Regions from separate parts of the Arthrobacter sp. BE255 genome, predicted to be linked through region 2. Evidence: riboswitches for the same ligand, from Rfam matches in the RefSeq annotation. Region 2 holds a riboswitch; the other holds the start of a gene.

Region 1 (12,035 bases), on a different contig from region 2:
CGGGTTCCCAGCGCAGTGCGGGGAGAGAACCGGACCCTGTTCTGGATCTTTGCACTGATGACCGTGGCCATCCTCCTCAGCATCGAAGCGCCCTACGTCACCATTGACCAGGCACTGGGCGGCTTCAACCTGGCAAACCTCATCCTGCGCTTTGTTATCTTCGCCGCCATCTTTTGCGTCGGCATCCGTGTCACCCGCGGTTTCGGCGCCACGGATGGCTACCGGCTGCTGACCGGCCGCACTGGGATGGCGGTCCTTGCCTTGGTCTCACTCGCCGTTGTTGGCGTGTTCATCCTGATCGACACACGCGGTTCGTCTTCGGGGTTGGCACAAATCTCCATCAAGGGCGGCGTTGACGCCATGCTGGTGGAATACTACGGTGCGGCCGGCAGGGCGTACCCCGCGTATGTCTCCCTGGTGCTGCTGCCGGCCATGGTGCGTGCCCTCCGCAGTTCGCTCCCGGTGGCAATCCGCAGTGCAGCGTTCCTGCTCGCCGTGGGTGCGGTGGCCATTGCCCTGACATTGTTCTTCCCCGCAGCTCCCCCCAGCTGGGGGCCGGCAAAGTTCGTGGTCAACTACACCGCGGTGCTTTGCTTCGTTGTGGGACTGGCGCTCATCTGGGCGGCCAGGGTCCGCTACGGCCGCAGCGCGGCGAAGCCTGGGACTTTTACTGAAAAGTAACCTCCGTAAATTCACAAAATCATTAGAATGTGAAACAATCATGAATGTGTGAAGGCGAGGCGCGGGGCGTCTACGAACGGGGATAAATTCTGTGACGTTGCGCCTCAGGGTCCTTTGCACACATTGGGGGGATGAGTGGTGGCGGCCGTTGGGGACCGCCCCCACTCAGCCTGTTTTAAGGCGTCTTTTGGCCGGCCCGGGCTTCTGTTGCAACCCCGGACCCCAGCTCCTGCTGCACCAGGGGAAGCACCTCGGTGCCCAGCAATTCAATGGCTTCGAGGACCGTTTCCTGCGGCACCGAGGACAGGTCCAGCTGGAAAATCTGCCGGTCGTGCTGCATGTGCCCATGCATCCTGACGATCTTTTCGGCAACCTCCTCCGGGTTGCCCACGAACAACGCCCCGCCGGGCGCCGCCTCCATGTTGTACGTGACACCGCTGGGGGTGGGAAATCCCCGCTCCGCCGAGATCCGGCGCATGCTGTCCATCCAGTACGGCCGGAAGGCCTCCTTCGCCCGGCCCGTTCCTGACGCCGCGTCCCGCAGGACCAGCCCCGGGGCACTGACGCCCACTTTTAGCCCTGCGGCACCGAATCCATGTTCGACGGCGGTCTGCCGGTACAGCGCGGCATGGCGCTCGAAGTTCCGCAAGGATCCGCCCAGCAGCGCGTACATCACGTTCTTGCCCAGGGCCGCGGCACGCACGGTCGACTGCGGCGTGCCGCCGGTGGCGATCCAGATATCCAGTTCGCGGCTGCCGTCCGCCGCCGGGAACGGACGCGGCAGGATCAGGGCATCATCCAGCCCGGAACGGAACTCGCCGCTCCAGGTAATCCGCTCCCGGGCGTTGAGCCGGAGCAGCAGCTCCAGCTTCTCCTCGTAGAGGGCGTCGTAATCCTCCAGGCGGGCGCCGAACAGCGGGTAGGACTCAATGAAGCTGCCCCGCCCGGCCGTCAGCTCCGCACGTCCCTGGCTGATGAGGTCGATGGTGGCGAACTGCTGGAACACCCGGACCGGGTCCTCTGTGCTGAGGACGGTGACCGCGCTGCCCACCTTGATCTGCCGGGTCTGCGCCGCCGCAGCCGCCAACACGGTTGCAGGCGACGTGACGGAGTAGTCAGCGCGGTGGTGCTCGCCCACCCCGAAGTAGTGCAGTCCCACCTGGTCCGCGAGCCGGGCACGCTCCAGGAGGTCCTGGGTGTTCTGTTCCGGTGACACCGTGGTGCCGCGCACGGGATCCCGGTGGATGTCCCCGAAGCTGAAGATTCCTAGTTCCATGCCCTATCCAAGCAATAGATGCATATGCATATTCCCGGAAGGGCGGGAATCTCAGCGGGCCCGTGCACGGAAGGCCCTGGTGTCAGCGGACGAACCTCAGCGTGACCAGCTGGAACGGACGCAGGGACAGCCCGGCCTGGCCCTGTTCGTCCTGTGTGACTCCGGGAGCTTCGGCGGGCCGTTCCAGCAGGTCCGTGGCGTAGACGTCCCGGACCGGGAAGTTGGCCTTAATGTGCCCGGCCGAACGCTGGCCCAGGGATTCGTAGAGCCGGACAACAACATCTCCCGAGCCGTCCTCGGCAAGCTTCACGGCCTCGATGACCAGCGCCGTGTTGCCGATTGTGAACAGCGGTTCCGCCGGGTTGGCCCCCCGCACGATCCGCGGCGCCAGGTTGGTGCGGTACCCCTCCTCCACGGCTTCGGCGATGCCGGCGCCGGGGCGGATGGTGACCGTCAGCTCGTGGTGCCCGCGGTCGGCGGTGGGGTCAGGGAATTTGGGGGCCCGCAGGAGCGAGAGCCGGACGGTGGTGGTGGTCCCGCCGTCGTCCTCCCGGATGTTCCTGGTGACGTCGTGCCCGTATGTGGACGAGTTGGACACGGCCACGCCGTAGCCCGGTTCGGCGACATGGATCCAGCGGTGGGCGCAGATTTCAAACTTGGCGGCTTCCCACGAGGTGTTGACGTGGGTGGGGCGGAAGACGTGGCCGAACTGTGTCTCAGCGGCTGACCGGTCCGCCCGGACGTCCAGAGCGAAGCCCAGCTTGAGGAGCTTTTCGCTCTCCTGCCAGTCGACCGACGTGGTGATGGCCAACGAGTCACTGCCTGGTGCCAGCGTGATCCGCTGTGTCAGCGGCGACGAACCGGCCAGGCGCTCCACAACCACGACGGCGGACGGGCCGTCAGTCTCCAGGCGCACCGCCTGCGCCTGGCTCAGTGCGGTGACGTTGCGGCGGTAGAACTCGTCAATGTCCCACGCGTCCCATTCGTTGGGTGTGTCCCGGTGGAGCTCCAGCAGGTTGCCGCGCTGGCCGGGCGCTATGGCTTCGCGTCCGCTGGCGTAATCCGAGAGGGACACGATGAGTCCGTCAGCATCCAGGACGGCACGGATCACGCCGTTGTCCAGCACATATCCGCCGTCCTGCTCCAATGCATTGACGGGCTGTCCGGCTGGCTGCCGGATGGCGGCACCCAGCGCTGGGACGCCGTCGCGGGTGTGCGGCGCTGCGTTGAGCAGGAACTCCTGCGTGCCCTCACCGAGCAGGGCGGCCGAGGCCTGCGCGATGAGGGTTTCAAGGCCCGCGCTGATGGCGGCGTAATTCCGTTCGGCGTCCTGGTGGACCCATGCGATGGAGCTGCCCGGCAGGATGTCGTGGAACTGCTGGAGCAGGACCAGGCGCCAGAGCCGCTTGAGCTCTGCCGCCGGGTAGGCGAAGGACCCGCCGGTGCGGACGGTTGCGGTGGCACACCAGAGTTCGGCCTCGCGGAGCAGGTGCTCGCTGCGGCGGTTGCCGCGTTTGGTCTGGGCCTGGCTGGTGTAGGTCCCGCGGTGGAGTTCCAGGTACATTTCGCCCACCCACACCGGCAGGGCGGTGTACTCTTCTTCAGCCTGGGTGAAAAAGCTTTCGGCGGACCCCACCCGGACTTTGGGCGATCCTTCCAGGTCTTCAGTGCGGTGTGCGGCAGCCAGCATCTCGCGGGTAGGTCCGCCACCGCCGTCGCCATAACCGAACGGGACCAGCGAGGTAGTGCCGCGCCCGTGGTCGCGGTAGTTGCGTTCGGCGTGCGCCAGCTCCCGGCCGCTGAGTTCGGAGTTGTACGTGTCCACGGGCGGGAAATGCGTGAAGAGCCGGGTGCCGTCGATCCCTTCCCAGTTGAAGGTGTGGTGCGGCATCCGGTTGACCTGGTTCCAGGAGATTTTCTGCGTGAGGAACCAGCGGCTGCCGGCCGACTTTACGATCTGCGGCAGGGCGGCGGAATAGCCGAAGGAGTCCGGCAGCCAGGCCTCGCGGCACTCGACGCCGAACTCGTTGAGGAAAAATCCCTTGCCCTCTACGAACTGCCGGGCCATGGCTTCACCGCCGGGCATGTTGGTGTCTGATTCCACCCACATGCCGCCCACCGGCACAAACTGTCCGGCTTTGACCTTCTCCCGGATGCGGCCGAACAGCTCCGGATAGAACTCCTTCATCCAGGCCAGCTGCTGGGCCGAGGAACAGGAGAACACAAAGCCGGGGTCCTCATCCATCAGGGCCACCACGTTGGAGAAAGTCCTGGCGCACTTGCGGATGGTTTCGCGCACCGGCCAGAGCCAGGCGGAGTCGATGTGGGCGTGGCCGGTGGCCACTAGCTGGTGCGCGGAGGCGTAGGCCGGCCTGGACAGTACCTCCGCCAGCACCCGGCGCCCGGCGGCGGCGGTGCCGGCGATGTCGTCCGGGTCCATGGCGTCCATCATCCGCTCGAGCGCGCGGAGGATTTCGTGGCGCCGGGGCTGCTCCATCGGGAGCTCATGCATCAGCCCGGCAAGGGTCCAGATATCCTGCTGGAGCTCCCACACTGTCTGGTTGAGTTCCGCGATGGCGATGCTGCCCAGCCGGTACTGGGGTGCCGTTCCGGCCGTGGCCTTGTCACCATACGGGGTGGCGGCGAACGTCCAGCCCTGGGCGACGTCGGGGTTGGCTGCTGCCTCGACGTAGAAGTCCACGGCCATGCCGCTGCCCAGCAGCTTCAGCGGGATGTACTGGTTCCGCGGCGAGATGGCCTTGATGATGGTGCCGTCCGGGCGCCACGCGATCCCCTCGCACTGGAAGCCCGGGGTCTCGTTGGTGAAGCCAAGGTCCACCACGATTTCCACTGCGGTGTCTGGGTCGGTGCCCCAGGATTCCGGGACGTCCCCCTGCAGCCTCAGCCATTTGGTTCCCCAGGGCTTGCCCCAGGCGGCAGCCGGCTCCTGGGGCACAAAGTCGTGCCGCAGGGCCTCCATCACGGTCACCGGTTCGTCCGGCACATCCCAGCTGCTCAGGGTCAGTGGGACGCTGCGTGTGTAGACAGCGGGGATGATCCGTTCGCGGACGAAACGGTCCAGGCGGACTTCCGTGATCCGTCGGTCGTCATGCAATGTAAGCCCTCTTTAACGCTTGAAACTGGATCAAAGTGTCCATTCGATGGATAAAATCTACTGCTTAGTAGCGTAATAACCAAGCCTCCGCGGGCCCGGTTCCATACCAGTTTTTTATCCCCGGACCTGCGCCGGATTCCCAGCCGGAGCAGGCACAGTAATCCTGTGCTGCCCGGCATAAACGTTCAGGCTTGTCCCACGGCTGAATCCCGCCAGGGTCAGTCCGCTCGCCTCCGCGAGCTCCACGGCGAGGCTGGAGGGTGCACTGACGGCGGCCAGTACGGGGATGCCGGCCAGCGCAGCCTTCTGCACCAGCTCGAAGGACGCCCGCCCGGAGACCTGGAGCACCAGGCCGGACAGCGGAAGCATCCGCTCCCGCAGTGCCCAGCCCACCACCTTGTCCACGGCGTTGTGCCGGCCCACATCCTCGCGGAGGCACAAAAGCTCCACGCCGCCGTCGTCACCTATCCTGAACAGTCCGGCAGCATGTACTCCCCCGGTGACGTCAAAGACCGCCTGGGCCTCGCGAAGGCGGTCAGGCAGCGACGCGAGAATGGCTGCCGGCACCGAGACCGGGTCAGCTGCGGGGCTGTAGTGCGACGATTTCCGGACCGCCTCGATCGAATCAGTGCCGCAGATTCCGCACGAGCTTGAGGTATAGACATTCCGGCCTATGGTGGGGACCTCGACGTCGGGGCGCAGCTGGGCCTCCACGACGTTGAACGTCTGCACGCCGTTTTCGTCCTCACCGGCACAGAACCGCAGGGACACCAGCTGTTCGGGGGTCCAAATGATGCCTTCGGACACCAGGAATCCGGCCACGAGGTCAAAGTCGTCGCCGGGAGTGCGCATCGTGACCGAAAAGGAGAGGGAGCCCAGCCGGATTTCCAGGGGTTCCTCCACGGCGAGGGTGTCCTCACGGTGCCGCACGGGGAACTCGAGGGCCTGGGGTGACCCGTCCAGCACGTAGCGGTGGACCTTGCGGCGCTGCGTTACGCGGCCCATGGCTGTTCCTTGGGTTGGGAGCGGAAGCCCTGCAGCGTGTTCCGTACGTGCCGGCGGTGGGCAGGGAGCCTGTTCATGAGTCCATCATTGCAAGGGCAGGGGCACTAAGCCAGCCACGCCACGGTCAGCCCAGGAGCGCACTCCAGTCCACAGGGCCTGCCGGTGCCGCGGGCTTGGATCCTGCCTTCCGGGCAGCCCGCGCAGGGGTTTTGGCTTTGGTGCCGGGTGGTGCGGGGGTGGCGAGCGGCGGACCCCAGGGCAGGGCGAAGGCCTGGACTGTTTCACCGAGCTGCACTCCGTGGGGAGGCACCACCATCACGCCGTCGGCCGATGCCAGCCCCCGCATCATGCCGGGGCCGGTGTGCTGGGCCGGCGATGCCATGCCGTAGAGCAGCCGGAACGGCATCAGCCGGGTCCGTCCGGGATCCGGCTCGATGGTGGTTCCGGAGGGCATTTCCTGGACCGCCGGCATGGACCCGTGCCCGAGGGCCGCGAGCAACGGGGCACCCACTGTGGACAGTGCCATCATGGCGGCCAGCGGGTTGCCGGGCAGCCCGAGGACAAACCGGCCGTCCGGCAGTTCCGCGAGGACGGCCGGGTGGCCCGGACGCATGGCGATCCCGTCAATGACCAGCCGGCCGCCCAGGTCGGCGACGGCCTGGCGAAGGTGGTCGGTTCCGGAGCGGCCGGTGCCGCCGGTGGTGATGACGACGTCGGCAGGCGGGACGGCGGGAACCTCGCCGCCGGGCTCGGCCACGTCTTCCAGGGCTGCGAGCCATTCCTCGTAGGAGTCGCCGATCTTTTCCTGCCCGGCGGGGATGCCGCCCAGCATGTCGACGACGGCGGCCAGCTGGGGGCCGAATGTGTCACGGACCTGCCCGGGCGCCGGCATCCCGTGGGTCACCACCTCGGATCCGGTCAGCAGCAGTTTCACCACCGGTTTGCCCTCCACCAGCAGGTCATCGTGGCCGGCCAGGGCAGCCACTGCGAGGTGCGCCGGGTTGAGGGTGGCTCCTGCCTTGACCAGGATGTCGCCCATGGACGCTTCCTCGCCGGCTTTCCTGATGTGCTGGCCGTTCTTCGGTTCGCCGGGGCGTGCGCCGCCGCCGACCATCAGGACCGGCAGCCCGTCGTCGTCCTTGCCCAGGACCGCGCTCTCGCTGCGGAGTACAGCTTTGGCCCCGGCTGGTATCAGCCCGCCGGTGACGATGGGGCTGGCCTCATGCGGCGCCAGCCGCTGGCCGGTCTCGGCCAGGATCCAGGGGCCGGTGCCGTTAACCGCCCAGCCGTCCATGGCGGACGAGGCGTAGTGCGGCATGTCCTGGAGCGCGGTGATGTCCCCGGCAAGGGTCCGGCCAAGGGCCTGCTGCAACGGGACCCGCCCGGCCGGTATCGGCGCGGCACAGCCGAAGGCAGCCTGGCGGGCTTCCTCCCAGGTATGGGCGAGGTGCCTGGCGGGTTCGTCCTGCGTGTCCTGCTTGGGTGCGTCGTCGTTGTCGCCGGGGGCAGCCGTCATTCGCCGGGGGTCCCGGCGGAGGCAGAATCGTAGTCCGCGGCCAGGGTGCGGGCCACGTCCATGGCCGCCGACATGGACGCGGCGTCCGTGGCACGGCCCGAGCCTGAGGCAAGTCCTGCGGCAAAGCCCGCAATAAATGTGGTCAGCGGCGCGGCCGGCCGCACCACCGAATGCGCAGCCACTCCGGCAAGCGAAAGGATGGCGTTAACGTCTACCTGGACGTCTTCGAGCTCGTAGGCCTGAAGGAGCGCCCTGCACCATTCTTCCAGCGTCTCATCCTGGCTCTTCACTGACTGCCTCCCAATTCAACTGCGGCCACGCAGGTCCGGAACCTGGTCATGGTCCCGGCCGGCCACTCCAAGCGCGGCGGCATCATCCCAGGTATCCACGTCATCAGTGGAGCCCGCCGGGACGGTGACAAGCTGCACGTCCAGCCTAGCAAGGAGAGCGGACACAGAGCCGTTCATTAAGGCACCGCGCGAGACCAGGTCCTGCACCGAACGCTGCAGTGCCGCAGTGCTGTAAAAACCCACGAGGGGCTGGCGGTGTCCGTCCGGCGAGACGGCCATGGCGCCGTCGCCGGGCCGAAGGGCCAGACGAAGGGTCTGGACCGCAGCACCCACGTTCGGCATGTCGCAGGCCAGCAGCAGGGTGAAGGGCGGACGCGGCCCGTCCGTTCCACCGAGCGCGCCCAGCCCCGCGGCAATTGCCGACGCCGGTCCGGCAAACGGCGGTTCCTCCCGGCAGGTGATCACTCCACCGGGCAACCGGCCCGGGTCCGGGCCCACCACCACGGCCGAACGCGCGCCTGCCGCCGCGGCCAGGGACCGCTGCAGGAGGGTGGCGCCGTCGTACGTCAGCGCCTGCTTGGGCACGCCACCCAGCCGCGACGAGCGGCCACCCGCCAGGACGACGGCGTCGAATTCGAAGGCATCAGAAAGCACAATCCCAGCCTAGCGGGCCGGGAGGAACTGGTCAGGCAGCTTTTTCAGGCAGGAGGAAGGGGTCCCACGCGGGCGTGGGCTTTTCCAGTTCCTTGATCTGCCAGATGGTGCCGTGCGGTGGTTCCGGGATGAAACGGAGCTTCCAGCCCATCTCCCCCGGTGTGTGGTCACCTTTGACGTTGTTGCAGCGCAGGCATGCAGCGACCAGGTTTTCCCAGGAATCGGCGCCGCCGCGGGACTTGGGCTGGACATGGTCAATGGTGTGCGCCGCTTTGCCGCAGTATGCACACCTGTGCCCGTCCCGGCGCAGCACTCCCCGGCGGCTCACGGCAGTGGACTGGTTGTATCGGGGGCGGATGTAGCGGTTCAGGAGGATCACGGACGGGCGGCCCAGAATCTCCTGCGGCCCCACTACAGGGTCCTCGCCTTCCGCTACAACGCTTGCCTTCCCTGTGAGCACAAGGACCAGCGCCCGGCGGAAGGTGATTACCGCCAGCGGTTCATATCCAGCATTCAGAACGAGAGTGCGCATGCACGTACCTCTTCACGGCCGCACCCGTCAGGGGCGCGAGGGCCGGCTGCCCCCGGCATGTCCGGGCTATGGATCGACACCACAAGAGTAAACAAAGAAAGCCGGGATCAACTAATCCGCGGTTTTGGGGTGTGCCCGTGTCGACGGTCCGCTGCCGGGGTCGTGACGGCGAAGAAGCCGTTAAAGCAGAGGACCCCCGCCGTAGGGCGGGGGTCCTTGCGAAGCGTTGCCGTGGAGATTAGCGGACGCGGATGAAAACCGGGCCGGAGCCTACGTTGGCGCTGAAAACAACGGTCTGGTTGCCGTTGTAGCCGCCGTGCACTGCCTGGCCGTTGCCGGCGTAGACAGCGATGTGGGCAACGCCAGCGCCGCCGTCGGCGTAGTAGATCAGGTCGCCGGGCTGGGCCTCGGCGGCGCTCACGGTCTGTCCCAGGGACAGGTAGCCGGCGGGCCAGTCGTGGAAGTTGATACCCACGGCAGCCAGGGAGTTCGTCACCAGCATGGTGCAGTCCTGCATAACGCCGAGCTGCGCGTAGGCTGCGGACAGGATGGCCTGGCCCTTGCTGCTGGCAGCAACCGGGGCCTTCGGTGCTACGGCTGCGGCTACCTTGACGGTGGCAACAGCCTGGGCTGCGGGAGCCGGAGCCTCAGCTACGGGCTCGGGTGCTTCCACGACGGGAGCCGGCGTGGTGGTCACGGCGGGCTTCTCGTAGGAGATGGCAATGGTGGAAGCGGCCGAGATGACGGCCGGAGCGGAAACCTCAACCTCAAGGTTGGAAGCGGAGGCGGATTCACGCTGGACGTTGGTGTCTGCAGCGTTGGCTGCGATACCACTGGTCAGGACCAGGCCGGAGGCAGCAGCGATAACCGCGGCCTGGCGACCCATGCCACCGGCGTTGTCGCCGACGGCCTTGGCAATGACAGCCAGCGAGTTGGTCTTGGTGACCTCCGCGCGGTGCCGTGCAACAGTTGCACGTGTAGTCATTATTTCTCTCTTTCGTTTTCCTTAGGACCGCGCAGGCAGGCCAAGGGCTGTGGGTGCGCCGGCATCTTGGGGGTACGCCGGCACACCCCGAACGGGGATTTAGCGAAAAGTGTTCTAGCGGGGAAGGGTTCTTCTACTTCATGGTGTAGAAGGATCCGCCGCCGGTGGAGGCCACGGAGTGCAGCAGCGTTCCCTGTGACGGGTTCAGGGCGCTGATCATCATGCCGTTGCCAACGTAGATGCCTACGTGCGCGCCGCCATTCTGTACAACGAGGTCACCGGGAGAGGGTGTTGCGGTGGGCGTCATGGCCGTCCAGGCGTTGACACGCGGAATGCTGATGCCGGCCTGGGCGTAGACCCACTGGGTGAATCCGGAGCAGTCCCAGCCGCTGGGAGAGGTGCCGCCCCAGACGTAGGGGTGGCCGATGCCGGTGTAGGCGATGGCTGCCAGGCCGGATGCGGCCGCAGAGGATACGGCGTCCGTCAGCTTGCTGGCTTTGGTGGCCGTTGCCTCGGAAGTCCGTTCCGTGTCAGTGGACTGCGCACGGACCGTTTCGACCTTCGGGGCCGGCGTGGTCTTGACCACGGGACGCTCGAAGGAGACGGTGGCCGTGGGGGCAGCGGTGACGGCAAGGGCAGTCTGCGAGCCGGACTCGGTGGATGCGGATACGCCGGCGGTGGTGTCCGCCGCGTTGGCCGGAAGCCCCATGCTCAGGATCAGACCTGATGCAGCTGCGATGACAGCAGCCTGGCGACCTACGGTCCCGGCATTCGCACTGACAGCCTTGGACACGGGGCCCAAAGGGTTGGTGCGAACCGTTTGCGCGCGGTGACGCGCGGAATTATGGCGTGAAGACACGAAGGTAGCCTCTCCCAATGCCTACGAGGTGAGCTGTCGGATTCGGATGGGAGTTCACCCGGCCACGCCGCTTCCTAGGAAGCTTTGCGACTTAACCCCAAGGCCTTCAGACTTCGAAGACCAAAATTGGTTCCCCCGCCCCTGCCAGACGATGTCATGCGAACGGACCTTGAGCGGTGGCAGAGCTAGGCAATCCACTCAAGAACGTCAACTTCGGAAAAGTTGACGCACGTTAGACGTTACAGGAGTTCAGATCGAATGTCACATTCAGGTCACGGGATGTCACGCGAATGTGAGAGCTTGCCATCATTTGGCTAGAGCCAGCCGGTGGGGTCAACGACTTCACCGTTGACCTGGACCTCGAAGTGGAGGTGGCAGCCGGTGGAGGCTCCCGTGGTGCCGCTGAGCGCCACCACGTCGCCGCGGCTGACCGTCTGGCCAACCTTGACGTTGAACGACGAGAGGTGGTTGTACGTGGTTTCAAGGCCGTTGCCGTGATCCACCACCACGCGGTTGCCGCCGCCGTACTGGTGCCATCCGGCGAAAGTCACGGTGCCGCTGGCTGCTGCCAGGACAGAGGTGCCGCACTGGGCCACGTAGTCCTGGCCGCGGTGGAAGTCGCCGGTGCCGCCGGTGATGGGGCTGACGCGGTAGCCGAACGGCGAAGCGGTGACGAGGCTGGCCAGCGGGGCGCCCAGGCTGCCTGCGGATGCGGCCCTGGTGATCGAGCCCGCGGACTGGGCGCTCAGGAGCTGCTTGAGCTTGCCGTCGGGATCGCCCTGGGTGACCACGGAGGAGCGGCTGAAGTCGATTCTTGCGGCTGCTTCGGCGGAGATTTCAGGCTGCGGAGCTGCGGAAACAGCCGACGCCTGCTGGCCGGCGTCGGGAGTGGCCAGCACGGGGCTGGTGGCCGGCACCGTGACAGTGAGCACCAGGCCGGTGGCGGCAAGGGCAATGCCTGCCTTTTGGCCAACGCCGCTGGCGGCCGCGAAATCGGTGATCTGCCGGAAGGGGCCCCGGCGGCGGCGCGCATCGCGCTGTGGATCCCGGGGCCTGTCCGCGGCCACTGCTGCGGCAACGCGGGGCGCTGCTGCGGGGCCTGCCGCGCGGCGGCGGCCCCTG
Region 2 (12,035 bases):
CGCCGAGGCCAGCGGTCTTCCTGCTGTGACCGGCCTGTACGCCTCCGTGGTGCCGATGATCGTTTACGCCATTTTCGGGCCTTCCCGGGTGGTTATCGTGGGGCCGGATTCGGCGCTGGCTCCGATGATCGCGGCCGCCATTCTTCCGCTGGCCGGGCGGGACCCGGAGCAGGCGGTGCCCATGGCCGGAGTGCTGGCCATCCTCATCGGTATCTTCCTGGTTGCCGGGCGGCTCTTAAAGCTGGGCTTTGTCACGGGACTGTTGTCCCGGCCCATTCGTGTTGGCTATCTGAACGGCATCGCGCTGGCCGTCACCGTCAGCCAGCTTCCGCGGCTGCTCGGCATCTCTGTCCCCGGCGACAGCCTCATGGAGCGCCTCACCGCCCTGGCCGACGCCGTCGTCAATGGAGGTATCAATCCCGTCGCCCTGGCTGTAGGCGCAGGCAGCCTGGCCGTCATTGTGGCCGGCCGCCTGCTTCCCTGGAAGGTTCCCAGCGTCCTGTTTGCCGTGGCCGGCTCCATTGCCGTTGTGGCGGCACTGGACCTGGCCGGGCAGTTGCCGGTGGTCGGCTCCCTGCCGCAGGGACTCCCGGCCCCTGCCCTGGGCGGCGTTGGGGTGGACGACGTTCTGGCGCTGGCAGGGCCGGCGGCCGGCATCGCGCTGATTGCCTTCGCGGACACTTCCACCTTGTCCAAAAGCCTCGCAGCCCGCCGCGGGGACCGGGTCAACGGCAATGACGAAATGGGCGCACTGGGTATCGCCAACGTGGCGACCGGCCTGCTGGGCGGATTTCCCGTGAGCGGGAGTTCCTCGCGCACCCCGATTGCGCTCGACGCGGGTGCGCGGACCCAGCTCAGCGGGGTGGTGGCAGCCATGCTGGTGGTGCTTTTTATGGTCGCCATTCCGGGGCTGACGGCTTTCCTTCCCACGGCTACCCTCGCCGCCGTGGTGATCGTGGCGGCGGCATCGCTGGTTGACGTCAAAACTCTGGTCCGGCTCATCAGGACGAGCCGGACGGAGGCCCTCCTCCTCATCGTCGCGTTCCTCGGGGTCGCCTTTATTGGCGTCCTGGAAGGAATCGTGGTCGCAATCGGCCTCTCTCTGATGGCCTTCGTAAGGCGCGCCTGGGATCCCTACCGCACGGAGCTCGCCAGCGTGGAGGGCGTTCCGGGCTACCACGACCTGGATCGGCATCCCGGCGGCCGGCGAGTGGAGGGGCTTGTGATTGCACGCTTCGACGCGCCGCTGTTTTTTGCGAACGGCGAGGTATTCGCAGACCATATTCGCAGCCTCGTGGACGCTGCCCCCTGGCCTGTGAAGTGGGTCATCGTCGCAGCCGAGCCCATTACCGATCTCGACACAACGGCGCTGGATGAGGTGGTCCAGCTCGACGACGAACTGGCCCGGGACGGCACCAGCCTGGTCTTTGCCGAGCTGAAGGGGCCCATCAAGGACCGGCTGGTCCGGTTCGGCGCCAGTGCACGGTTCACGCCGGACCATTTCTTCCCCACCATCGACTCTGCCGTGCGCGCGTACAAAGAGGCCGCGTAGCAGCCGCGAAGTCTTACAGCAACGTCAGGACTTCCGCAGTGTCAGGATCTGCTCGGCGCGGCCGAAGGGGCCGGCAAGGTCGTGCAGCACCGTGGACGTGAGGCCAATTCCGTCCGCCCCGAACGACACCGCATTGTCCAGTCCCAGCCATTCACCTTCAGGCCGCCGGTACATATGGATCTGCAGGTCGAGGTTCGGGAAGGCGTAGCTGTCCTTCCCCGGCGGGACGCGAGCCGCGATCCCGTTGGCCGTATCCACCAGCCCCATCAGGCGGGCCAGGTCGCCGCTGTCGGCCGCGTCGGTCAACGGATGCCCGGTCCGCAGCCAGACGGTGCCGGCGCCCGGGCGGTGGCCCTCGGCCACCCGCATCTCCAGGGACCGGATATACCCGCCCGGCCAGACGCTGGCGCCGTCGTACGGCTTGCATTCGTCCGGCGCAGGAATGGCGGTGTCCTCGACAGCTGCGACCGCGCTGGTGTCGCTGGTGATCATGCGCCAGGCGGTGGCGCGGATGGCTACCCGGCCATTGGCGATGAGCTCTGCCTGGAGCAGCTCGATGGTCCTGCCTGGCCGGAGCGTGGTGGTCTCGATATGGAATTCGCCGCCGGGAATCAGTCCCAGGATCTCGTAGCTGAGCCGGGCCATCCGCATGTCCGCCCGGGGCGCGTGCCGTTCAAGGCTGTCCGCCATGAGCCCGGAGGCCGGGGCCATGTGCTGCTCATGCTCGTTCCATGCCCCCTGGGCGTGGATAGTGGAGCGGAAACGGCCGCCGCCCAACGCCTGGTAGTAAAAGTTGCCGGCGGCAAGTTCGGGCAGATCTCTGGTCAACGTTGGCCCTTCCCGTGGTTCTGGGTGAATCGCCACTAACTCTATCGGTTCGCTCAGGACGCTTTGCCCTGACGCGGCGAAATGTTGGCGCCTGCGGCGTGCGATCAAAGTAGACTCAGGAACTGGTCCTGTCAGCAACCCTCGAAAAGAGGTGTCCGATGCGCGTCATTAGCTACAACCTCCGGAAGCACAAGGCGAGCGGAGAACTCCTGGCCCTCGCCCGGAATTTTGAGATCGATGCGCTGTGCCTCCAGGAGGTGGATTCGGCCGATCTGCCGGAAACCCTCGGGCCGCTGCACCTGGCAGACTCCACCAAAGGCAACAGGCTGGGTCTGGCCATCTACTACCGGAGCAGCCGCTTCACGGCTGTGAACACCCAATCGTTCGCGCTCAAGAAGTCCATGCATGACCGGGTGCTGGCGCCTGCCCACGAACGCCTGATCGGCACCCGGGTGGTGGACAACGAAACCCAGCACGAACTGGTCATCGGCTCCTTCCATGCCTCACCGCTCACCGCGTCCAACTCCCTGCGCCGGACGCAGATCCACGCCGCCCACGCCGAGCTGCTGAGCATGGGCAGCGGCCTGATGACGCTGATGGTGGGTGACTTCAACTACCCGTTCTTCACCAAGAACCTGCACGCACACATGAAGGACTCGGGCTACGCCCTGACCCTCAGCGACCGGCGCACCTACACCCGCTACAAGGTCTTCAAGGGCCACTTCGATTTCGCAACGTCCCTGGGCCTGGACATTGAAAGTGTGGAAACCCTGCCGCGCGGCAAGTCAGACCACCTCCCCATCCTGATTACCGCGGAATACGGCCAGGATACCTGAGGGCCGTTTCCCCGGCAGGCGCAGCTAACGGCGCGCGTCGGCCAGCGACAGCATGCGGGTCCGCAGTCCGGGCCAGGCGGCGGCAAACCCGGGGTGAAGTTCCCTGGCGTCGACGTCGGCCAGGGGCACCCACAGCAGTTCGATGCTTTCGGGGTCGCTGATCACCGGCTCAAAGGGATCAGTGACCAGCAGGACCACCGTGGTGTAGGACCAGTAGCCGAAGTCCAGGACCGAGGTGAACAGGACACTGACGCTCCCGCCCGGCACCGCGGCCTCTTCATGGGCCTCCCGAAGCGCGCCGGTGACCGCGTCCTCCCCCTGGTGCAGGGCTCCGCCGGGGAGCCCCCAGGTTCCGCCGTTGTGGCTCCACTCCGCGCGGTGCTGCAGGAGCACACCCCTGTCCGGATCATAGGCGAGCACTCCGGCTGCGCCGAACCTGCCCCAGAAACGCCCGCGGTCCCCGTCCACCCAGGCATCGCCCGGATCCCGCGGGCCCGTCCTGGCAGGAGGGTGCTGAAGGTAGGGGTTTTGCGCGGGCCGGCTTGAACTCCCGGCGTCGGCCTGCGTGGCAGTCACGGAATGATCCATGGCTCCAGTCTGACAGGTGCCCCGCCGGCGGCGCGCACTATATGACGGCCTCAGCCGTGCGTCTTGTCGACGGCGAAATCACCGCCGGGATACATGACGGTCTCGTGGCCGTCGTCAAAGCGGACAAGGTACGGCGGGTGGCCTTCCTGTCCTTTCACTTCCAGGATCACCCCGTGCCGGTCGGTTGAACCGACGGTCCTTCCCCTGACGATGATCCTGTCACCCTGCGCTGCCTCCATGGCAACCACCTCCCAGCCCCAGAGTACGACTCAACGGCAGGCGGCAACAGGGTGCCGTTGAGCAGAGCCGTCCGGCGCGTATGTCGGGCGATGTTTGGCCTGCCGGCCTACACTTCGGTGAGCCGGTACACGGACACGTGGCTGCGGGAATCTGCGGTGAATCCGCTCCGGTCCCAGTCCGCCCACCTTGATTCCAGCTCAAACCCGGCCAGCCGGGCCATCAGGTCGAGTTCGCTGGGCCAGATGTACCGGTGGGGTGTCCGCCCGATCCGCGCCTCCCGCCCATCCGCCAGGTCCGGGCCGAATTGCACGTGGTGGGAGATGACATGCTGGTGCAGCACGTCATAGGTATCCACCAGGAGGTACCCGGGCCGGCTCACCTCCACGGTTCCGCCGTGTCCGGGTGGCAGGGACCGCAGTTGCGGCACCCACAGTTCCACCACAAAGCGCCCGCCAGGTGCGAGGTGACGGGCAGCGTTCTGGAAACACCGGACCTGTCCGTCCTGCGTCAGGAGGTTGGCGATGGTGTTGAACACCAGGAACGCCAGCGAAAAGTTCTCCCCCGCCACGGCCTCGGACATGTCACCCTGAACGACGGGAATGCGGTCCTCTCCCACCTTCTCCCGCAGCCGGGAGATCATCGCGTGGGACAGTTCAATGCCGCTGACCTGGATCCCGGCCTCGGAGAGGGGGATGGCGACACGGCCGGTGCCAATCGCGAACTCGACCGCCGGACCGCCGCCCGCGAGCTCCGAGAGTACCTCTACGGTGGGCGCCAGTACCTCGGGAGAGAACATTCCTTCGCCGGGCGTGTCGTACTGCTGCGCGGCTTCGTGGTCCCAGAGCTGTTGCTGGTTGATCATCCCGCTACTATTGCACCCTATGCCGCTGCGCCTGCTTTTCGTCTCCGATACCCACGTCCCGAACCGCGCCCGTGACCTGCCCGCACAGGTTTGGGCCGCCGTCGAAAGCGCCGACGTGGTGCTTCATGCCGGCGACTGGGTGACGGCGGAACTGCTGGACGAATTCGAACGGAGAAGCCGGCGGCTCGTGGGTGTCTACGGCAACAATGACGGTCCGGAACTGCGCCAGCGGCTCCCGGAGACCGTGCATGTCACGCTGGAGGGCGTACGGTTCGCCATCGTGCATGAAACCGGACCGGCCAAAGGACGCGGCGAACGGGCGGAGGCGCTCTATCCCGACGCCGACGTGCTGGTTTTCGGGCACAGCCACATTCCGTGGGACACCACCACGCCGGGCGGACTGCGCCTGCTCAATCCCGGCTCACCAACGGACCGCCGGCGCCAGCCTGTCTGCACGTATATGGAAGCCGTTGTTGACGCCGGCCTGCTGCAGCGGGTGGAGCTGGTGGAGGTCCGGAAGGACTGATTCCGCACGCGCCCGCCGCCGTCGTCGAACGTTTCAGTCCCTGGCCGCCGCGAGCAGCGAGTCAGTGGCCGGATCCGGCTGGCCGTCAAAGAAGTCTGCCAGCACTGTTTTGAAGATCGTCTCCCCCGGCGCGGCACGGAGGAACAAGGTCATGGAGGACTGGAGCTTCCTGGCATCGATGCCGCCCAGGATGTCGACGGCGGGCTGGCCGGCGTGGGTTTCGATGGCTGCTGCGGACTCGAGCAGCCGAGGCCCCAGGACGTCATGCTTGAGGTAGGCCTGGGCTTCTGCCAGCGTGCTGATGGCGTACCTGACGGACGTCGGGCTGCTGCCAAGCCCGGCTATCTGCGGGAAGATGAACCACATCCAGTGGCCGGTCTTCCGGCCGAGCTGCAGTTCAGCAAGGGCCTGGCCGTACGTGCCGCCGCTGTCCTGGGCGTCAACAAACCGTTCCAGGTGGTAGGGGTCGCTCATGTCCGTCTCCTTCGTTCAGGTGTTGCCTGCTATTTCCGCGGTCAGGGATGCCGCCCGGCGGATCGAATCGTCCGGGTCAAGGCGCCAACGGGTAATCACGACGTCGGCGCGCTGCCGGTCCTGTCCCTCGAGCACCCTCAGCAGCGGAACCACAACGTCGCTGACCAGCGGGTCCACCAGCTCACGGGTGTGCGCGGACCTGATGAAGCCCTCGAGCCTGGTCAGGTCGGTGTGCCGCAGGAGGCCAACACGGGATTGCAGCAGCACAACGGCGGCGAGGCGGCGTTCATACACCGGCCTCCTGCCGGGATGCGGCTGGCCCCAGAGCAAGGATGCCAGGGCCGTCACGTCGTCGTGGGTGAGGTCCTTGAACTTCCTGCCGGCGTCGCGGACGGTCCCGCGCACGGCTCCTACGGATGACCCGTAGGAACCCATGGCGCCGCCCACCCGTGACTCCACATCGTCTGCCCGGTACCAGGCGCCTTCGTTCTGCAGGGTGGTGTCGATGAAGGCCGCCGCGTCCAGCACTGTCTGGTTCACGGCTTACCGCCCGCCGCGGCCGGCGGAGGCGTGCTCAATGCAATACGGCGTCCAGGGCCGGGCCTCCAGGCGGCCTTCGGCAATGGGCCGGCCGCATACGCTGCAGGCGCCGTAGCTGCCGTCCGAGATCCGCTGCAGTGCCGCTTCAACCTGGGCCAGCCCGGAGCTGCTCTGGTTGAGCAGGGCCGATGCCTGGGACAGCTCAAAGGCTATGGTGGCGCCCTCGGGGTCGTGCTCGTCGTCGACGTTGGAGTCCAGGCGCGCCGCGCTGGCTGACGAGATGTCCGCCCGGAGCGCCGGAAGCAGGGCAAGTTTGCGGGCCCGCTCTTCCTCCAGGAGGATCCGGAACCGCTCAAAGTCAGCCATGGGAAAAGCCTAACGCCGCCGATGCTGCGGGGGACTCGACAAGCCGGACGCAACGGAGGATGCTGGCACTCGTAAGCGCCTCAGATGCCGTCTGGCGGCCAGGGACAGACAGCTGACGGACACCACATTCCGCAGAGAAAGCCCGCGTGCCATGCCGACAAATGTTGTTACCCAGCTGGCAGTCAAGTCGCACAATTCACCGGACGAAAAACGCCGTCCGGACAAGACCGAAGTGGACGTCGTCAACCTGGGCGATTACACCGTTGGTCGGTTCACTTTCGAGCCCGGCTGGCGCTGGTCCGACTGCATCAAGCCCGTGGTCCACACCGAGTCATGCCAGGTGAACCACATCGGCTACTGCGTTTCCGGTGCGCTCTCGGTGGAAACCACCGACGGAAACAGCATCAGCATCTCCGCCGGCGACTCCTACACCATTCCGCCCGGCCATGACGCTTGGGTGGACGGCGACCAGGCCTTCGTCGGAATTGAGTTTGTCAGCGCCGCGGAATTCGCCAAACCGACGCAAGACTCCGCCTAGCCCGGGGTCTGGCCCCTGCGGGCAACGGTCAGTACCAGTTGTACTGGACCGAATGGCTCCAGGCTCCGCACGGTGACCCGTAGCGGTCCTTGATGTAGCCAAGGCCCCACTCGATCTGTGTCCTGTAGCTGGTGAGCCAGTCGCTGCCTGCGCTGGCGTACTTCCCTGCGGGCAGGGCCTGGGCAATGCCGTACGCACCGGAGTAGGGGTTGGTGGCTGTGGTCAGCCAGTTGGATTCCTTTGTCCACAGCTGCGCCAGGCACGGGAACTGGTCCTGGCCCCAGCCGTAGGCGGACAACCGGCCGGAGGCGTAGCTCTTGGCGCCGGCTGGATCATTGACCGCACCGCCCGGAACTATGGGCACGACGACAGGTGGCGGCGTCGGCGTCGGACTCGGCGTAGGAGCCGGGGCGGGCGCCGCCGGTGCAGCTGGCGCGGCCGGTGCCGGGTTCACGGGTTTTTGCGCGGCGGCGAGGGCCGCAGCTTTGGCTGCTGCCTCAGCCTGTTGGCGTGCCTGCTCCTGCGCAGCGGCGCGCTTGGCAGCCTGCGCCGCTTCGTAGGCGGCCAGGGCGGCCTGGCCCTGCCGGAACTCGCCCTCGACCGCGGCGGTGGTGTCTTTGAGCGACGCCAGCTGGGCCGTCAGTTCCTGGCCGTGTTCCTGCTGCTCCGCAATCTGCCGTGACATGGCCTGCTGGGCGGCCTGGGCGGCGTCGAGCTTGTCCTTCGCTTCCCCTGACAGGCGCCCGCGTTCTGCCCTCGCTGCCTGCTCCTGCTCCGACAGGGCGCTGGAGACCCGTTCGGCGGCTGCGGATTTGTTGACCAGGGCTGCTGTCTTGTCGCTGACTATCTGGACGATGTTGAGGCCCTGGATGCTGTTGGTCTGGACGGCGTCGAGGGCAACGAAGAATCCCATGTTGGTGCCGCCGGTCTTGTACGACTGCGCTGCCAGCGCACCGATTTCCCTTTTGTACTGTCCAAGTTCGGCCGTTGCGCGTGCTGTCTGGGCGGTGAGGACATCCACCTTGGCACTGGCCGCCTGAAGTGCTGCTTCAGCGACGGCGTACTCGGCGGCGGAGGTGACGGCCGCGCTGCCGAGCGCTTCGGCCTGTGCCTGCAGCCCGCCCAGCAGATCGTTGATCCTGGTGACCTCTGCGGCCTTGCCGGCCTCGCTTTGCTTGGCGTTCTGCACGTCCTGCCAGGAGGGGTAACCGCCGGGCGGGGCGTCGTCGTCGGCGTAGGAAGGAAGCAGGGCAGCCGACCCCATCAGGGCAACGGCCAGCACGCCCGCGATGGCGGGCAGCCTCATTCTGTGAGCAAACCGGGACATAGTTGGTGAGCTTACCGGGCAAAACGCCCGGTCAGCCGTTCCTGGCCCAACATTGTTACCCAGCGGAGATCCCGGGTCGCCGTCCGCCAGTCCGGTGTATCAGGGCATCATCAAAAGAGGTCCTGCAGGCCAGCACGAGATCGCCTTTATCACACCTTCATCGAATTGTTGCGTCACAAACCCGCGGATACCCGATTTTCTTGTGAATCAGGACGCGCTTGGTGAACTCTTTTCGGCATATAGGGAATGCCACCCTGACCTGCGGCGCTAGTCTCCCGAGGCGCAGGAACGGGTGCACGAACCGGACGGACTTCCGCCCTACATTCCGTTACCGGAATGTGACATTCCAATCCGTCGCTGGTTATGGTCGTGCAGTGCCCCGGCTCAAGCCGGGACATTCCCGCCAGTATGCCGAGCCCTGCCACTGACCCGGGACCCCAGCGCATTCCACTGGCAGGGACGGGGGAACCACGTTTCCACGGCTTCTTTCGAAGCCTTGGGGTTAAGTCGGTATCGCTCCGTCCCGTGCGGAGCCGTAACCGGCCGGGTGTCTCCGACCCGAACCCGACAGCTCACCCCGCAGGCATGGGAGAGGCGATCACCCGTGTCAAAGAACCTTAATGCCGTACGCCATCGTGCGAACCTTGTCCGCCCCACCGCCCTCGTCGGCCCGTCCGCAACGGGCACAGCCCGCGCACTGGCGTTCGGCCGGCCTGCACTTGCTGCCGTTGCCGCATCCGCCCTGCTTTTCAGCGTGGGAACCCCCGCACAGGCCGGCGTCCACGGACCCGACAGTTCCGGGACCGTCAATGTTCAGGGCCAGACCAGCGCTCCGGCCGCAGCTCCCGTAGCTGCTCCCGCGGCGGCCCCTGCCCCGGCAGCCGCGGCCACCGTCTACACCGTGGTGTCCGGCGACACCCTGGGCGCTATTTCCGCCGCCTACGGCGTGGCCCTCAGCGACGTCCTGTCGGTCAACGGCCTGACGATGACCACCATCATCTACCCCGGCGACCAGATCCAGATCCCGGGTGCCGGCTACACCGCACCGGCTCCCGTGGCCAAGGCAGCAGCGGCCCCCACCGCTCCGGCCAACACCGGCGTCAAGCTGGCCTCCACCTCCGCCCCCGTGGCGCAGGCTCCGTCCGGCTCGCTCGGCGCGGCCATCCTGGCCTCCGCTTACTCCCAGCTCGGCATCCAGCAGGACTGCACCGCCATGGTGGAGAAGGCCCTGCGCTCGGTAGGCAAGAGTGTGGGAGACCTGGCGCCAACCCAGTTCTTCGCGTACGGCTCCGTGGTGGGTACTCCTGCCGCTGGTGACCTGGTCATCACGGCCGGCCATGTGGGCGTCTACGCCGGAAACGGCCAGGTTGTCAGCGGCGGCGTGGACGGCTACAAGACCGAAGTCCACTCACTCAGCTGGCTGGCCGGAGCGTCCTTCGTCCGCGTAGCGTGATCCGGCCGTGCACGACGGCGGCGGGCGGCACCCAGCCGCGCGCCGCCGTCGTCCATCCCTTGTGTTCGCTCAGGTCCCGCAGAAGGTCCGGTAATTCCCGAAGTCAACCGGCGCGGGACCGGCGTAGCGTTCCAGGCCGGGACGCTCGGTGTATGGGTTCGCCAGGACGTCCACCAGGCGGCGGAACGGGTCCAGGTCGCCTGCAGTAGCGGCGGCCAGAGCCTCCTCCACCAGGTGGTTCCTGGGAATGTAGGCGGGGTTCACCCGATCCATCAAGCCTGTGTCCGGTGCCAGGGCAAGCCATCGTTTGGCCCATGCATCGAATGCTGCCGGGTCCGCGAACATGGCCCGGACAGTGTCAGGCGTGCCCCGGGCTGCCGAGCCGAGGCTCCGGAAGAACGAGGTGTAATCAATCTGTCCTTCCTCAAGCAGTGCCAGCAAGTCGTTCACCAGTAGGGATACTGCGTCGTCGTCCGGTTCCGCGGCCAGCCCAAGCTTGGATGTCATCCCGGCGGACCAGGCCGCGCTGTACAGCTTCCGGAACCCGCCCAGGGACTCCACTGCGAGCGCAACCGCCTGTTCCTGGTCCTCATGGAGCAGGGGCAGAAGGGCCTCGGCCAGCCGGGTGAGGTTCCATTCTGCAATGTGCGGCTGGTTCGCGTAGGCGTAGCGTCCGCCCGCGTCGATGGAGCTGTAGACCGCACCGGGGTTGAAGGCATCCATGAACGCGCAGGGTCCGTAGTCGATGGTTTCGCCTGAAATGGTCATGTTGTCCGTATTCATCACCCCGTGGACGAAGCCCACGAGCATCCACTGGGCCACCAGCGACGCCTGGGCGGCGATAACGGCATCGAACAACGCCAGATAGGGCTGCCCGGCCTGCGCGGCGTCCGGATGGTGGCGGCTGATCGCGTGGTCGGCCAGGCGCCGGAGGAGTTCGGTGTCACCATTGACGCGGGCGAACTGGAAGCTGCCCACGCGCAGGTGGCTGCTCGCAACGCGGGTGAGCACAGCCCCGGGAAGCATGGTTTCGCGGCGGACGGGGCGTCCTGTGGCCACAACGGCGAGTGACCGCGTCGTGGGGATGCCCATGGCGTGCATGGCTTCACTGACAATGTATTCGCGCAGCATCGGACCGACGACGGCCAGGCCGTCACCGGCGCGGGCGAAAGGCGTACGGCCGGAGCCTTTGAGATGGACATCGCGCAGTCGCCCGTGGACGTCGGTGACCTCGCCGAGCAGCAGTGCGCGACCGTCGCCCAGCAGCGGCGAGTACCCGCCAAACTGATGACCGGCGTAGGCCTGGGCTACCGGGGTGGCGCCTTCCGGGATCCTGTTGCCGATCAGCATCAGCGTCCCCTCGGGCGTCCGCAGGGACGACGGATCCAGGCCCAGTTCACTGGCCAAGGCTTCATTCAGGACGAGGAGCTCCGGTGCCGGCGCTTCCTCCGCCTGCCACGGAACAGCAAGCTCCTCGAATTCCCGGGCGAAGCGGCCGTCAAAGGTGAGCGTTGCTGGGGTTGTGGTGCTCATGTTTCAAGACTACCCGTGCCGGCGGCGGCACCGGCGGCGTAAAATTTCGGTACCGGTTCATCACTGCCCCGGGCAGTGACGGTCATGGAAAGGTCGCGGTCGCCATGGTCAGGAATCCCTTCGGGCATCATCAGCAGGAAGACAAACGGTCGGCTGATTCAGCTCACCGAAGCCATCGGTCCTGGCTGAAACGGGAGGACGCAGGGTTTGAGCACGGGCGGAGCAGCCTGTTCTTCCTGGCCCATGACCTTCCCCAGCCTCCCACCGTGACGTGCATCCAGGGACACGAAATTCCGGACGGGCAAACCACGTGCGATCACGGGCATCCCATCGGATAACGCCCGTTTGCCCGGTACAGCAGCGTCCTTGCGT

Evidence for each region. A riboswitch is a leader RNA that binds a small molecule or an ion and turns the genes downstream of it on or off. The one in region 2 is predicted to bind cyclic di-AMP.
Region 1: it holds a riboswitch for cyclic di-AMP, as region 2 does, so the genes downstream of both, J2X42_RS16860 (NlpC/P60 family protein) here and J2X42_RS07015 (LysM domain-containing protein) in region 2, are expected to answer to the same signal.

The regions. Positions count from the first base shown of each region.
Region 1 is NZ_JAVDWK010000010.1:137,605-149,639, forward strand. Features, by position in the region: gene J2X42_RS16815 (hypothetical protein) at 1-681, shown strand, start outside; gene J2X42_RS16820 (LLM class flavin-dependent oxidoreductase) at 857-1,957, opposite strand; gene J2X42_RS16825 (glycoside hydrolase family 38 C-terminal domain-containing protein) at 2,040-5,072, opposite strand; gene fdhD (formate dehydrogenase accessory sulfurtransferase FdhD) at 5,187-6,077, opposite strand; gene J2X42_RS16835 (molybdopterin molybdotransferase MoeA) at 6,202-7,593, opposite strand; gene J2X42_RS16840 (DUF6457 domain-containing protein) at 7,590-7,883, opposite strand; gene J2X42_RS16845 (NTP transferase domain-containing protein) at 7,899-8,537, opposite strand; gene J2X42_RS16850 (HNH endonuclease) at 8,569-9,069, opposite strand; gene J2X42_RS16855 (NlpC/P60 family protein) at 9,308-10,054, opposite strand; gene J2X42_RS16860 (NlpC/P60 family protein) at 10,188-10,847, opposite strand; cyclic di-AMP (ydaO/yuaA leader) riboswitch at 10,918-11,080, opposite strand; gene J2X42_RS16865 (M23 family metallopeptidase) at 11,228-12,035, opposite strand, start outside.
Region 2 is NZ_JAVDWK010000003.1:144,984-157,018, reverse strand. Features, by position in the region: gene J2X42_RS07075 (SulP family inorganic anion transporter) at 1-1,552, shown strand, start outside; gene J2X42_RS07070 (thioesterase family protein) at 1,577-2,380, opposite strand; gene J2X42_RS07065 (endonuclease/exonuclease/phosphatase family protein) at 2,539-3,216, shown strand; gene J2X42_RS07060 (NUDIX domain-containing protein) at 3,241-3,804, opposite strand; gene J2X42_RS07055 (DUF1918 domain-containing protein) at 3,855-4,043, opposite strand; gene J2X42_RS07050 (class I SAM-dependent methyltransferase) at 4,151-4,906, opposite strand; gene J2X42_RS07045 (metallophosphoesterase) at 4,926-5,432, shown strand; gene J2X42_RS07040 (DUF1810 domain-containing protein) at 5,466-5,906, opposite strand; gene J2X42_RS07035 (DNA alkylation repair protein) at 5,922-6,446, opposite strand; gene J2X42_RS07030 (TraR/DksA C4-type zinc finger protein) at 6,450-6,812, opposite strand; gene J2X42_RS07025 (cupin domain-containing protein) at 6,964-7,350, shown strand; gene J2X42_RS07020 (lytic transglycosylase domain-containing protein) at 7,379-8,656, opposite strand; cyclic di-AMP (ydaO/yuaA leader) riboswitch at 9,077-9,278, shown strand; gene J2X42_RS07015 (LysM domain-containing protein) at 9,282-10,130, shown strand; gene J2X42_RS07010 (protein adenylyltransferase SelO family protein) at 10,200-11,663, opposite strand.